3 regions of the Cytobacillus sp. FSL K6-0265 genome follow, and region 2 is predicted to be linked to each of the others. Evidence: riboswitches for the same ligand, from Rfam matches in the RefSeq annotation. Region 2 holds a riboswitch; each other region holds the start of a gene.
What was found. Region 2 has a riboswitch for S-adenosylmethionine ahead of MHH73_RS18935 (iron-containing alcohol dehydrogenase family protein). Riboswitches for the same ligand answer to the same signal wherever they lie in the genome.

Region 1: it holds a riboswitch for S-adenosylmethionine, as region 2 does, so the genes downstream of both, MHH73_RS00700 (bifunctional homocysteine S-methyltransferase/methylenetetrahydrofolate reductase) here and MHH73_RS18935 (iron-containing alcohol dehydrogenase family protein) in region 2, are expected to answer to the same signal.
Region 3: it holds a riboswitch for S-adenosylmethionine, as region 2 does, so the genes downstream of both, MHH73_RS07170 (PLP-dependent aspartate aminotransferase family protein) here and MHH73_RS18935 (iron-containing alcohol dehydrogenase family protein) in region 2, are expected to answer to the same signal.

What each region holds. Positions count from the first base shown of each region.
Region 1 covers NZ_JBBOPE010000001.1:139,001-143,864, reverse strand. The annotation lists gene rplD (50S ribosomal protein L4) at 1-282, opposite strand, end outside; gene rplC (50S ribosomal protein L3) at 307-936, opposite strand; gene rpsJ (30S ribosomal protein S10) at 973-1,281, opposite strand; SAM riboswitch class I at 1,639-1,752, shown strand; gene MHH73_RS00700 (bifunctional homocysteine S-methyltransferase/methylenetetrahydrofolate reductase) at 1,855-3,711, shown strand; gene metH (methionine synthase) at 3,689-4,864, shown strand, end outside.
Region 2 covers NZ_JBBOPE010000001.1:3,722,894-3,727,757, reverse strand. The annotation lists gene MHH73_RS18945 (methionine ABC transporter ATP-binding protein) at 1-842, opposite strand, end outside; gene MHH73_RS18940 (MetQ/NlpA family ABC transporter substrate-binding protein) at 882-1,703, opposite strand; gene MHH73_RS18935 (iron-containing alcohol dehydrogenase family protein) at 1,700-2,815, opposite strand; SAM riboswitch class I at 2,907-3,022, opposite strand; gene MHH73_RS18930 (hypothetical protein) at 3,102-3,671, opposite strand; gene MHH73_RS18925 (GNAT family N-acetyltransferase) at 3,845-4,366, shown strand; gene MHH73_RS18920 (hypothetical protein) at 4,419-4,864, shown strand, end outside.
Region 3 covers NZ_JBBOPE010000001.1:1,374,274-1,379,137, forward strand. The annotation lists gene MHH73_RS07150 (helix-turn-helix domain-containing protein) at 1-748, opposite strand, end outside; partial or broken gene MHH73_RS07155 (sporulation protein YhbH) at 939-1,097, shown strand; gene MHH73_RS07160 (MBL fold metallo-hydrolase) at 1,349-2,299, shown strand; gene MHH73_RS07165 (NUDIX hydrolase) at 2,332-2,958, shown strand; SAM riboswitch class I at 3,025-3,125, shown strand; SAM riboswitch class I at 3,306-3,416, shown strand; gene MHH73_RS07170 (PLP-dependent aspartate aminotransferase family protein) at 3,494-4,864, shown strand, end outside.

The sequences.
Region 1 (4,864 bases), 3.6 Mb from region 2:
TGGTACAGGACCAAATACAGTACCGCCTCCGCGCCATTGTGGTGAACGAATTGAACCTTGACGAGCACGACCTGTGCCTTTTTGACGCCATGGTTTACGTCCTCCGCCAGCTACTTCAGAACGAATTTTAGTTTTATGAGTTCCTTGACGTAGAGAAGCTCTTTGCATAATAACAGCTTCAAACATCACGTGGTTGTTTGGCTCGATACCAAAGATTGAGTCGTTCAGCTCAATATCGCCAACTTGTGAACCACTTTGGTTTAATAATGCAACTTTAGGCATTCTTACTTCCTCCTTTCCGGGTTATTACTTTGCTTTAACCGCACTTACTAGTTTTAGAAGCGCTTTTTTAGAGCCAGGTACATTACCTTTTACTAATAGAAGATTGCGTTCTGCATCTACTTTTACGATTTCAAGGTTTTGTACAGTGATTTGTTCTCCGCCCATGCGACCAGGTAATAATTTACCTTTGAATACGCGGTTTGGAGCAACAGGACCCATTGAACCTGGGCGACGGTGGTAACGTGAACCGTGTGCCATTGGTCCGCGAGATTGTCCGTGGCGTTTAATTGCACCTTGGAAACCTTTACCTTTTGAAATTCCTGTTACATCAATTTTTTCACCTTCAGCGAAAATATCAACTTTGACTTCCTGACCAACTTCATACTCAGCTAAGTCAGCTCCGCGTAATTCGCGAACGAAGCGCTTAGGAGTAGTATCAGCTTTAGCAGCGTGTCCTTTTTCCGGTTTGTTTGAAAGCTTTTCGCGTTTATCTTCAAAACCGATTTGGATTGCTTCGTATCCATCAGTATCAACTGATTTCTTTTGAAGAACAACGTTTGGAGTAGCTTCAACCACTGTTACCGGGATAAGATCACCGTTTTCAGCAAATACTTGAGTCATACCAATCTTTCTTCCTAAGATTCCTTTGGTCATTTCAGCCACACCTCCTAGATTGTTTTAATGTATTAATTAAAGTTTAATTTCAATATCAACACCAGATGGTAAGTCTAAACGCATTAATGAATCGACTGTTTGTGGTGTTGGATTAATGATGTCGATTAAACGTTTGTGTGTACGCATTTCGAATTGCTCACGAGAATCTTTATATTTATGCACCGCACGAAGAATTGTGTAAACTGACTTTTCAGTTGGCAATGGAATTGGACCAGATACAGCCGCACCAGAGCGTTTTGCAGTTTCAACGATTTTTTCAGCAGATTGATCAAGAATTCTGTGATCATAAGCTTTTAAACGAATACGAATTTTTTGTTTTGCCATTATTTTCCCTCCTTTTCGCCTATTTTCATATAGACATTCTCCGTGAAAATTTCCCACACACTCGCCATGGCAAAGCGGCCGGGTGTGTCAGCAACCTTTCACTTCATCGCAGTCAAAGACCAACATTGTCTATTATACAGAAAAGACATAACAAATGCAACCATTGATTGCGTTTCTCTCTGTTCTGCACACTTTTAACATTATAACTGCTGTGAATAGTGTTTTCAAGTATATCTTCCTCTTTACAGCATTTTCTAAATTAACACTTATTCAAGTCATTATTTTAAAATTTTCTAAATTTTCATTTGACAAATATAGGCCCTTTCATGTAAATTTTACTCAATAAAATATTTTTATTTCTTATCACGAGAGGTTGAGGGAAAGGCCCGATGACACCTCAGCAACCATCAATAGTGAATCGCTATTGAAAAGGTGCTAATTCCTACAAGCTATGTGCTTGAAAGATGAGAAGATGACTATAATAATAGGCCTTCTTCTTGAAGGCCTTTTTTATTTTCTTTTTGGCTTCTCATCCATTGAATTCAAAAAATATGAATTGAAGGAGTGAGACCTTTGAACTTTCTTGAAAAAATGAAGAACCAAGTATTAATTGGTGACGGTGCGATCGGTACACTTCTTTACTCTTATGGTACGGATACATGTTTTGAAGAGTTGAACCTCTCAGCACCGGAACAAATTCAGGGCATTCATCAAGCTTATCTCCATGCAGGTGTTGATTTAATTCAAACAAATTCCTATGCTGCGAATTATTTAAAATTGAAACGGTACGGCCTAGAGGATTCAGTCAAAGAAATTAATAGTGCGGCTGTTAAACTGGCACGGTCTAGTATTCAAGAACATCAGGCATATGTGCTTGGCACAATTGGAGGTGTAAGAGGATTAAACCCCCTCTCTATCCCTCTAGATGAAATTAAACGTAACTTTCGCGAACAGCTATACTGCTTATTGTTAGAAGGCGTAGATGGGCTCCTTCTTGAAACATTTTATGATTTAGAAGAACTCGAAACAGTTCTCTCTATTGCCCGAAAAGAAACGGATATACCAATTATTGCACAAGTGTCTTTACAAGAAATCGGTATTTTACAAAATGGGATGTTAATTAATGATGCTATAAAAAGATTAGAAGCTAACAGAGCAGATGTTGTCGGAGTAAACTGCCGTTTAGGGCCACATCATATGTTAGAAACACTCTCCTCCGTTGAATTACCTCAACACGCGTTTCTATCTGCATATCCAAATGCAAGTCTACCTGCCTATATCGATGGGACGATTCAATATAAGGAGGGCGAAGACTATTTTAGAAAATCAGCGCAGTCCTTCCTTAAACAAGGTGTTCGACTGCTTGGCGGCTGCTGCGGAACAACACCTGGCCATATTAAAGCATTTGCCGATGAAGTTAAACATGCTGTACCTATTCTTGAAAAACAAGTAACTAATAGAAAGAAACCTAAAATAGAGAGAATGACGATCAAACGTACCAATACACCATTAGAGACACTTGTACAAGAAAAACGCACCATCATCGTCGAACTAGACCCACCTAAGAAGCTATCAACTGCTAAATTTTTTGAAGGGGCCAGTGCCTTAAAAGATGCTGGGGTTGATGCAATCACACTCGCAGATAACTCACTTGCCACACCGCGAATTGCTAATGAAGCGCTAGCACATATCATCCAAAAAGAAACAAACGTCCGGCCACTTGTTCATCTCTCCTGTAGAGACCGAAACTTAATCGGCTTACAATCACATCTCATGGGCCTCCATACATTAGGGTTGCATGATATTTTAGCCATTACAGGAGATCCGGCAAGGGTTGGTAATTTCCCAGGCGCTTCATCTGTATTTGATTTATCTTCCTTTGAATTAATAGAAATGATTAAACAATTTAATGAAGGAATCTCCCCTTCAGGCTCTGAACTTGGTGAAAATGCCGTCTTTTCTGTCGGGGCAGCGTTTAACCCCCATGTAAAAGCATTGGACAAAGCAGTAGTCCGACTTGAAAGGAAAATAAAAGCAGGCGCTGATTATTTCGTGTCACAGCCTGTTTTTTCGGTAACACAACTATTGGAGATCCATGAAGCAACTAAGCATCTTTCCACACCTATTTTCATCGGAATGATGCCACTGATTAGCAGTAAAAATGCAGAGTATCTTCATAACGAAGTGCCTGGTATCAAAATTACACAAATGACCCGCGACAGAATGGCAAAAGCGGTTAACCCGATTCAAGCTGAGAAAGAAGGCTTATTAATTACAAAGGAGTTAATCGATGCAAGCTTAGAACTCTTTCAAGGCATCTATCTTGTTACCCCTTTCCTTAGATATCAACTTACAACTGAACTGACCAATTATATTAAAAGAAAAGATCGACAGAAGGAGCATCATTATGTCAAAAGTAGCCATCACTAAACAAATGAAAAAAAAGATTTTAATCATGGATGGAGCAATGGGTACCATGCTACAAGAAGCCCATCTAACAGCAGATGATTTTGGTGGTGAGGATTTAGAAGGATGCAATGAACACCTCACACTTACGCGGCCTGAATTGATTAAATCCATTCATGAAGCTTATCTTTCAGCAGGGGCAGATATCATTGAAACAAATACATTCGGAGCGACGCGTATCGTTTTAGAAGAATACAATATTGGCCATTTAAGTGAATGGTTAAACCGTAGAGCTGCTGAAATCGCTATAAAAGCAGCCCATAAATACGACCAGCCTAATCATCCCCGTTATGTAGCTGGATCAATGGGGCCAACCACTAAGACATTAAGCGTCACCGGCGGAACAACTTTTGAGCAATTAGTCATTGATTATCGTACACAAGCGAAAGGCCTTATTGATGGTGGTGTAGATTTATTATTGATAGAAACAAGTCAAGATCTCATCAATGTAAAAGCAGCTTTTCTTGGAATTAACAAAGCCTTTCAGGATACAAAGAAAGAACTCCCTATTATGATTTCAGGGACAATTGAGCCGATGGGCACGACTTTGGCAGGGCAAAACATCGAAGCTTTTTACATTTCCGTAGAGCATATGAAACCAATAGCTGTTGGGCTCAACTGCGCAACTGGACCGGAATTTATGCAAGAGCATATTCGCTCTCTTGCCCAACTCTCTTCAACTGGCGTGAGCTGTTATCCTAATGCAGGTTTACCAGATGAAGACGGTTGTTATCACGAAACAGCAGAATCTCTGTCTACAAAACTTTTGGATTTTGCCAAACAGGGGTGGGTGAATATCGTCGGTGGTTGTTGTGGTACCACACCAGCGCATATCAGAGCAATCAGTCAAGCATTAGCCCATGTGCCACCCCGTCCCATTACAAAAAAGAGACAGCATAAACTATCTGGTATCGAGCCCCTTACCTATGATGAGTCTATTAGGCCGATTATGGTTGGGGAGCGTACAAATGTCATTGGCTCGAAAAAATTCAAACGCTTGATTAATGAAGGAAAGTATGAAGAAGCATCAGAAATAGCTAGAGCTCAAGTTAAAAACGGAGCAAGCGTCATTGATATATGTCTCGCTGACCCTGATCGTAATGAGATAGAAGATATG
Region 2 (4,864 bases):
ACTAATGCAAGTGCAGGATCACCTGATGATTCACCAAAGAAAGATAATGTTGCCACTTGGCCACTTTCACTTAATTCCTCTAATAGATCATCGGGGATATCATGTGAAAATAAGCTATTGACGAATCTTTTGGTTGTACTGTGTTGAGGAGAGGTAAAGATATCCTTCGTTCGCCCCTCTTCGATAATTTCCCCATTTTCCATAACGGCCACACAATCGCAAATCCTTTGGATAACATTCATCTCATGTGTAATAAGGAGAATCGTAATTCCTAATTCTTTATTGATTTTTAAAAGCAAATCAAGAATTGCCTCTGTTGTATCTGGATCTAAGGCGCTTGTTGCTTCATCGCTGAGTAATACTTCTGGTTCATGCGATAATGCACGGGCAATAGCAACCCGTTGCTTTTGGCCACCAGATAACTCAGCTGGATAAGCATTTTGTTTTTCACTTAAACCGACAATCTCTAAATATTTATTCACTCGACTCTTTACTTCTTTCTTATCTAATCCTGTTAGTTTAAGAGGAATCGCAATATTATCATAAACTGTTGCGGTTTTTAATAAGTTAAACCCTTGAAAAATCATGCCGATATGACTTCTTGCTTCACGGAGTTTTCCTGATGTCAGCGTGGTTAAATCCACCCCATTTACTTTTACAGAACCACTATCAGGTTTTTCAAGTAAGTTCACACAGCGAATTAATGTACTTTTACCAGCGCCGCTGTATCCGATAACCCCGTAGATTTCTCCTTGATTCACTGATAGTGAAACATCCTTTAATGCATGGATGTTTCCTTGTTTTCCTGTAAAGGTTTTGGTTATATTTTTAAGCTCTATCATGATTTGATACTCCCTCCGTAACGCTCATTTTTGATCAGTTTACCAAGAGACGATAACTGAACCGTCAAATTCCTCTTCAACAAACTTTTCAATTTCTTCACTGCGGTAGATTTCAGCTAATTTTTCAAGAATTTCATCATCTTTATTCTCCGTACGGACAGCAGCGTGGTTTACGTAAGGTGAATCTTTAGGCTCGATAAAGATAGCGTCTTTAGAAGGGACAAAACCAGCTTCAATCGCAAAGTTTGTGTTAATTGCAGCAGCGTCTAACTCTTCTAGTTGTCGAGCGATTTGGGCAGAGTCAAGTTCAATAAATTCATAGTTGCCATTGTTTTTTTCGATATCACGTACAGTTGAATTGATACCTGTTTCAGGATCTAATTCGATTAATCCAGCTTTTTCAAAAAGTAATAGTGCCCGGCCACTATTTGTTGGGTCACTCGGTAGACCGATTTTTGCGCCGTCTTTTAATTCAGCGACATCTTTTACATCGAGTGCATAGATGCCCATTGGGAATGAAACGGTATCAAAAGATTTAACTAAATCTAAATTTCTATCTTCTTTAAATGCATTAAAATAAGGCTCTGTTTGAAAAATGTTTAAGTCAATCTCTTTTTCAGCTAATGCGACATTTGGCATCACATAATCAGTAAAAACTTGTGGTTTAATATTGATATCTTCTTCTTTAGCTAATTCAATTACTTTTTCTAAGATTTGCTCATGTGGACCTGCAGTGACACCAATGACTAATTCTTCATCGTCATATAATCCTTCTGTAGAGTTGCTGGTTTCATCACTACCACATGCAGCTAAGCCTGTTAAAGATAATAAGAATGTACCTGTTAATAACCATTTTTTCATGATGATCGAACTCCCTTTTGTTTATTTTGTACTTCTAATAATTGAAGTGCTTGTAAAACAGATTGTTCATTTATCTCGTTTTTCATCAAGTGAATAGATTCAGTTGGGCGTATAGCCTTTTTCACAATTGTCTTAATGAATCGCTCATCATTCACATCTATATTTAGAGCAGAGAGGCTACTTGGCAATTGCCAGCTCTCATAAAACGGAAGAAGGTAATCAATTTCTGTCCATTTTTCTTCGATGGCCAATTGACCAAGTATCCCGTAAGCGACTAATTCCCCATGGAGAAAGTCATGGACCGTATCCGCAACGGTTAGTCCGTTGTGAAGTGAATGGGCACCAGCAATTCTCCCTGCCTTTTCGCCGAATCCACCGACCATCCCCCCAGTCATGATAATCGTTTCAATCACTCGAATAAGTGCTGGTGAGGTTTCGTTTTGGGCTACTGCTTGTAGTGCGGCTTCCCCATCATTAAGCAATGTCTCTCGACAAATTTTGGCTGAAAATTGAGAAATTTGTTTAGGCACAGGTAGTGTTTCTTCAGGATAAAAACTTTCAATTAGGGCTTCAGCTTCATAAAACTTGGCTAATGTATCCCCGATTCCTGCTTTTAAATAAGCAAGAGGCGCTTTAGCAATGATTTCAGGTTCAACCAATACGAGGGTTGTCGCAATAGGAAACTCGGTATAATGAGTAAAGCTTCCTTCTTCATTATAAAAAACACTTAATGGTGTCCATGCGGCACAGGTTGCAGCGATTGTCGGTATAAGAATGGATTGAACTGATGCTTCAATCGCAACTGCTTTTGTTATATCCAATGCTGTTCCACCACCAATCCCAATTACGCCATTAGCACCATCATTTGTTAATACTTCTTGGATGGCATGGACCTTTTTTAAAGTAGTGTGACCATCTATGTAATGAAGGCGAATGTTGTGATCGATTACTTCCTTAGGCAAGTATGGCTGTACGGCTTGCCAAGCTTTTTTACCGGTTATTATATGGTATTTGGAAACAGAAATTTCTTTAAGTAGGTTGGGGAGTTCTGTTAAGATACCTGAATCTAATAAATAATATCCAGGCGCCCCTTTAACGATTGTTGCAGTCATTTCCTCTCCTCGTTTCTCTTTGATGTGATAATAAAAAACAAAAATGCCTCTCATCATGAGAGGCATAAATATACTAGAATAGTAGTAACCTCTCTCATATATCAAAATACCAAAAAGTATTTTGCAGGATTTAGCACCTGTTCATATGGGTATATGAATGGTTGCCGGGCGTCGCAGGGCCAGTCCCTCAGCCGCTCTTTATAAGAGAAAATGCTTTATTAAATTATATTCATAATATTATCTATTACATGAAAAGTCAATAATGTAATTAAAATTATTCAAAAAATTAGTGATGGTGTTCTACCTGTGGGGTGTTTTCTTCTATCGGATGAATTGGGTTCCTCACTTCTTGATGAATGCCCGATGCACAGATAATGGCGATGCTTAATAAGAATGTTAGATAGAAGGGAAGAGGTCGAGTTTTCAATGCTTCCTTTAATGAATGTTTTTTGTGCATGAGAAGCATCATGGCAAAAATACTAATTAAATAAATCAAATCCATGCTAATGATCATAAATGTAACTTCACTTGGTACTAACATGATGCCTAGCATTGCCCCCATCATACTTCCCATGAGACTTGACGCTTGAGCTTCAACGAGTCCGTTTGTTTTAAACGGCAGTCCTATAAAAACGGCAATGACAGCGCTAATGAGAATAGATAATACAGTTGCTTTCGCCATTTCTGGTAACCATACAGATATAATTAAACCGATTGTTAAACTACTTGTCATACCAACCACCATGGGAATACATTTAGAATATTGGGTAGCTATATCTTTGTTTTTTCTAACGGCACTAATAAAGAAAAAGAAACTGTAACCGACAATTAGAAATAGACTGAACAAAGCAAGCATATGCAAATGACCCTCCTTTAGATGCTGATTAAATATCTCGATGCCTCCTTTCATATATATTTTGTATCGTAGTGATTATGTCAGTAAGGAACTTTTTATATTGTTCATTCGTAAATAGATAAAGTTTTATAAGTTTTCATTCAGAACAGTTTTACAAAAAAAGGAGTTTTTATATGGGAGAAGAAATAAAGATTAGACCGATACATATAAATGATGCAAGAGATATTCATGAAATGCATAGGCAAGATTCTATTATTCAGCAGACTATGGCCTTATCATCAGGGCGATTAAAAAATATTGAAGATTATATTGAAGGACTTACGCATCAAGACCATGTATTTGTTGCAGAATGGAACGGTCATGTTATGGGAATAGCCTCTTTAGAAGAGAGAAGTGGAAAGTTGAGGTATAGTGGTAATGTGTCCATCTCAATTAATGAAGAAGTACAAGGGAAAGGGATTGGTAAGACGCTTCTTGAGCGAATAGTAAAGCTAGCCGATGAAGAATTAGGGCTCATCAGATTAGAGTTAGATGTATGTGCAGATAATATAAGGGCAATCGCTTTATATGAACTTTTTCATTTTAGACAAGAAGGTTATTTGCATAAGGCTCATTTCAGCCAGGGTGAATTTAAAGATGTCATAATTATGGGAAGAATTAAAGAGAACCTTAAAATAGAAACGATTGAATGTTAACTTTTCATTTCCTGTATACTAATTAAATCATATCTAAAGGAGAACAGCTGCTTTGAATCACTTAATAATGGAACAACTTAAAATCTATTTTAAAGGAATCAATCCAGATGATTTAGTTATGGAGCAGATGGAATTTGAAGAAAATGTGTATGATATCCTGCTGGAAGATTGGGGAGAGTCAATTGGCTCGGTTCGTATGGATGAATTAGGCGTGGCAGAATTTTTCATTTATACAGATGAACTGGATGAAATCCCAGGGGAAATGAGTAAGTTTGCTATGATCATGCAAGCAGAGCAGTTTATAGAAAAGTTCTATGATTCGACTTTCAGACATGGGTTATATTTGTCAGCATATATTGACTTAGGTGAATATCATATGATTTTATATAATCGCAAAGATGAACGATTGAATAAGGAACTTCCTCATTCCGGCATTAGTTTTACAATGCTGAGTAATGGTGTATTAAGTGCAGTCGAAAGAGAAAGCATGGATTTTGA
Region 3 (4,864 bases), 2.3 Mb from region 2:
CGTTAAAATAAGCAAATTCCCCTTTAATCATTTTTGCACCAGACTTTATTTTCATTACAAATTCCTTAAATGCTTGTACACCAATTTCAAGCTCTTGATCTTCAGTAAAGGCTCTTAAACCGTTCATATGGTCTACTACTCTATTACATTGTTTAACTACTTTCCAAAATTCTTCAATAGCTTTTGCTTCAGAATAAAAGTACCTTGTTAACTCAGCGAAGCTTTTTGGTACCCAATGAGCAATAAAATTTGCAGATGACAACTTAACGCTGTTATTACGTTTAGTATTATTAATAAGTTGTTTTAAAGAACTAGAAGTTGTTTTAATGGTAGGACACTTCTTGGACTTTTTAGCAGGTTGCTTGTTGGTCACTTCTTCTTTTATAGGCAAAATAATAACTGCATTAGCAGTTTGTAACATGTTCTTTTTACGCTTCATTTCTACCTGGCGGATCATGCCCAAGTCAACTAACTTTTTCATTAATCTTTGTACAGTCTTATAGGATAATTCTAATTTTTTGGCAATCGTATTTTTAGACATATAGCTCACGCCAATTTGCTTGCAGCTATGACGTTTTAAAATCTCTAATAAAGCAATTAGTCTCTTCTGTACGTCAGCTCGCTTAACAGACACAGTTATGAGTTCTCTATATTTACGTACTGCCTTGTTCATTAGTTCTATATCATTAAATGACGCAAGGTTACTATATGATTCTTCTTGTGCAATTACATCAATACGGTTTTTCATTTCCCTGGCTCCTTTGAATACAAAAAAGCAACGGCCATCATCAGACAAACCGTTGCTATGGGACCTGGAATGTAATAAAATACATCTAAAGGTACAGCAAATGTTTGCCTATCGTGAGTAGGCGGACGATGTAAGAGTGTGGGGACACTACTTACATACGCTGTGCTTTTTATTTTGGATATAGGGTATACAGTTAAACCAATATAACCGCCATTCCACTCTTATGTCAGCATACAAAAATATAAAAAATGATTTATTCCGCTATTATATTTTAAAGCAAAAAGTTGATGTGTTTCATGCGATGAAAAGCTTTTTTAAAGAACAAGAGCAGAAGGAAATGTTAGCTTAATATGGCCTGTTCTGAAAGAATCGCAACTAAGTTCTGAAGTGCCACAATTTACTTACGAGCGTTTCGGAGGCAGGTTTTGAAAATGAAGTGAACAAAGTAAAAGTATTTTCTTGGGTGTATCACAGCGATTGATGCTGTGGTTCTTTTTTTGCTCAAGTGACCAGGCACTATGATAATTTGAGCATATTAAGTAGCTCTCTTCATCTACTTATGTCATAATTTTCATAAAGAGCAATATGGAGGGGATTACTTTGCACAAAGTTCGTGATTTAGGAAATGACATTCAACTCATTGATTTAATGGATTTACAAACACCTGAGCGTACGGGGGCGTATATATTAGGTGCTGAAGAATTAACAGTGATTGAAACAAGTGCTAGTCCTTCTATTCCCCATCTTATAGAAGGGTTGCAAGAATTGAACATTAACCTTGAAGACATCAAGCATATTATTGTCACCCATGTACATTTAGACCATGCGGGTGGAGCCGGTTTGTTCTTAGAGCAATGTCCAAAGGCAAAAGTATATGTTCACCCAAGAGGTAAACGGCATTTAGCTGATCCTAGTAAATTAATTGCTGGTGCTAGAATGGTATATGGTGATGAATTTGATCAACTATTTAATCCGATTATGCCAATTGATGAGAAGAGACTAGTCACGATGGAAGAGGGACAATCATTGGATATCGGTGGTCGCTTGTTAACATTTTATGATACTCCTGGACATGCAAAGCACCATTACTCTATCCATGATTCGAAAAGTAATGGCTTTTTTACTGGCGATACGATTGGCGTATTTTATCCGGGCATAGCAAGAAAAGGTTATCCATTAGTACTGCCATCGACGTCTCCTAATCAGTTTGATCCAGAGGCGATGTTATCATCTGTTGAAAAAATCGAATCACTTCAACCACAACATATCTTTTTTGGGCATTATGGTGAAGGCCCTGAACCAAAGGATGTTTATACACAAATCCGCTATTGGTTACCTATATTTACTTCAATTGCAGATGAAGTTTTTCAACAAGGAAATGACATAATAAAAATGCAAGAAGCCATACAATCGGAACTGTTGGATCAAGTAAAACATTATTTATTATCAGAGCATGAAGTTGTAATAAGTGCAGAGGATGAGAAGTTAATAGGCTTAGATTTAAATGTCTGTACAATGGGAATGATTGATAGGTTACAGAAATTGAAATAGAGATTTTAGTCGTGTGTTTGGAGGTATTTAACATGGATTTGGAGGAAATAAGATCAGAAATACAGCATCGTCAATCAGATATATTAGGCAGCCCCACATTGGTTAAATTTGCTGTTCTTCTTCCCCTAATAGAAAAAGATGGAGAAATACATATTTTGTTTGAAGTACGATCTTTATCTATGAGAAGACAGCCTGGGGAAATTTGTTTTCCTGGAGGGAAGATGGATCAAGAAGATGTGGATTTAATTGAGACGGCAAAAAGAGAGACGAGTGAGGAGTTAGGTATTCCCATTGGCGAAGTCTCTGTTTTTTCCGAACTTGATTATGTAGTCACACCTTATAATACAGTGGTTTATCCGTTTGTAGGCACAATAGAAAGCATCAGAGATCTTAAGCTAAATCCAGAAGAAGTGGATCAAATTTTCACCGTACCACTTGCTTATTTTTTGAAAGAGGGTCCATCAATTCATTATATTGAGATGAAACCAGAGCCTAATAGTAGCTTCCCTTATCATCTCATTCCTAATGGGGAAAAATATAAATGGCAAACTCGGAGGATGCAAGAAATTTTTTATACTTATGAAGGTCATGTGATATGGGGGTTAACAGCTAAGATACTGTATCATTTTTTGACACTTATCCAAGGGGGAAATAAATAAATTTTCAAAATGTTATTGACGATTCCCTATGAATGGGTATATGATGTTAAACAAATAAATAGGAACTTCTTATCCAGAGAGGCGGAGGGACTGACCCGGTGAAGCCTCGGCAACCAACAATCTTTTGTATGGTGCCAATTTCAGAGGATACTATCCAAAGATAAGGAGAAGGTAAGCTCTTAATTTAAAGCCCTTCTGCCTCTTCTTGGTAGAAGGGCTTTTTATGTCATAGAGCGAATATTTTATCGGAATATAAAATATATTCAGATTTTATATTGACGATAAATCGTTTTTTGGATATAATTCTATTTGTAATTAAAGTATTAACGCTTTAAAAAATAAAATATTTCTTATCGAGAGTGACGGAGGGATCAGGCCCTATGAAGTCCGGCAACCTTCAAGCAAATGCTTGAAAAGGTGCTAAATCCTGCAGGCAGTAAATGTCTGGAAGATAAGATGAGGCAACCCCCTCTTCTTATGAAGAGGGGGTTTATTTATTTTAATCATCCGACTAAAAAGTAGAGGAGAGTATATAATGACGAATCAATTTAACACTTACGATGACGAGACGATTTTATTACATGGAGGTCAATCACCAGACCCGACTACGGGATCTCGTGCAGTTCCTATCTATCAAACGAGTTCATATGTTTTCCATAATACAGACCATGCCCAAAGTCTATTTTCATTGGATGAGACGGGAAATATCTATTCACGAATCGGTAATCCAACCGTTGATGTATTAGAAAAACGTATTGCGTTGTTAGAAGATGGTGTAGCGGCAGTAGCGACTTCATCTGGAATGGCAGCTATTGCTCTTTCAATTATGAATATTGCTCAAGCTGGTGATGAGATTGTCGCAGCTTCCAACCTTTATGGTGGAACATATAATCTTTTTGCCATTACCCTTCCGAAATATGGGATTAAAGTTCATTTTGTTGATGGTTCTGACCCAGAGAATTACCGTAAAGCGATTACACCAAAAACAAAGGCTTTATATGGAGAGATTATTGGTAACCCAAGTCTTCATGTCCTAGATGTAGAGGCAGTTGCAAATATTGCTCATGAAAATGATATTCCTCTTATTATTGATAATACTTTCGCCTCTCCTTATCTTTGCAAACCAATCCAATGGGGAGCAGATATTGTAATACATTCGGCAACAAAATGGATTGGTGGTCATGGAACAACTATAGGTGGACTTGTAGTTGATGGGGGACGATTTAATTGGAATCATGATAAGTTTCCCGGTTTTACTCAACCAGACCCAAGTTATAACGGTATTGTTTATGCCAATGAGTTTGGTACACTCGCTTTCAGTACAAAGCTTCGTGTCCAGTTGCTACGCGATTTTGGGTCATCATTAAGCCCGCATAGTGCATTTCTTTTACTTCAAGGATTGGAAACACTTCATTTACGAATAGAGAAACATACGGAAAATGCAGCGAAGATTGCCCATTTCTTAAACGACCATCCAGCTGTCGATTGGGTCGCATATCCAGGTTTAGCAGAGCATCCAGCGCATGAATTAGCGAAAAAATATTTAAACACTGGTTTCGGTTCTATTGTGAACTTCGGTATTAAAGGTGGCAGAGATGCGGGTAAGAAAGTAATCGATACAATTGCATTGTGGTCTCATGTAGCCAATGTAGGTGATGCAAAGTCACTCATTATTCATCCAGCTTCAACAACACATCAACAGTTAAGCGCAGAAGATTTAATTAAAAGCGGTGTAAGTGAGGAACTCATACGTTTATCAGTTGGGATTGAATCGGTTAGAGATTTAACGAATGACTTAGATCAAGCCTTCTATGAAGCGACTGGTATTTCTTCCAAGGGAGAAAAAAAAGGGGAGACAGCAGTCAATGATGAAGGTGTAATTCGTTGGGCATTACAATCATCCTCA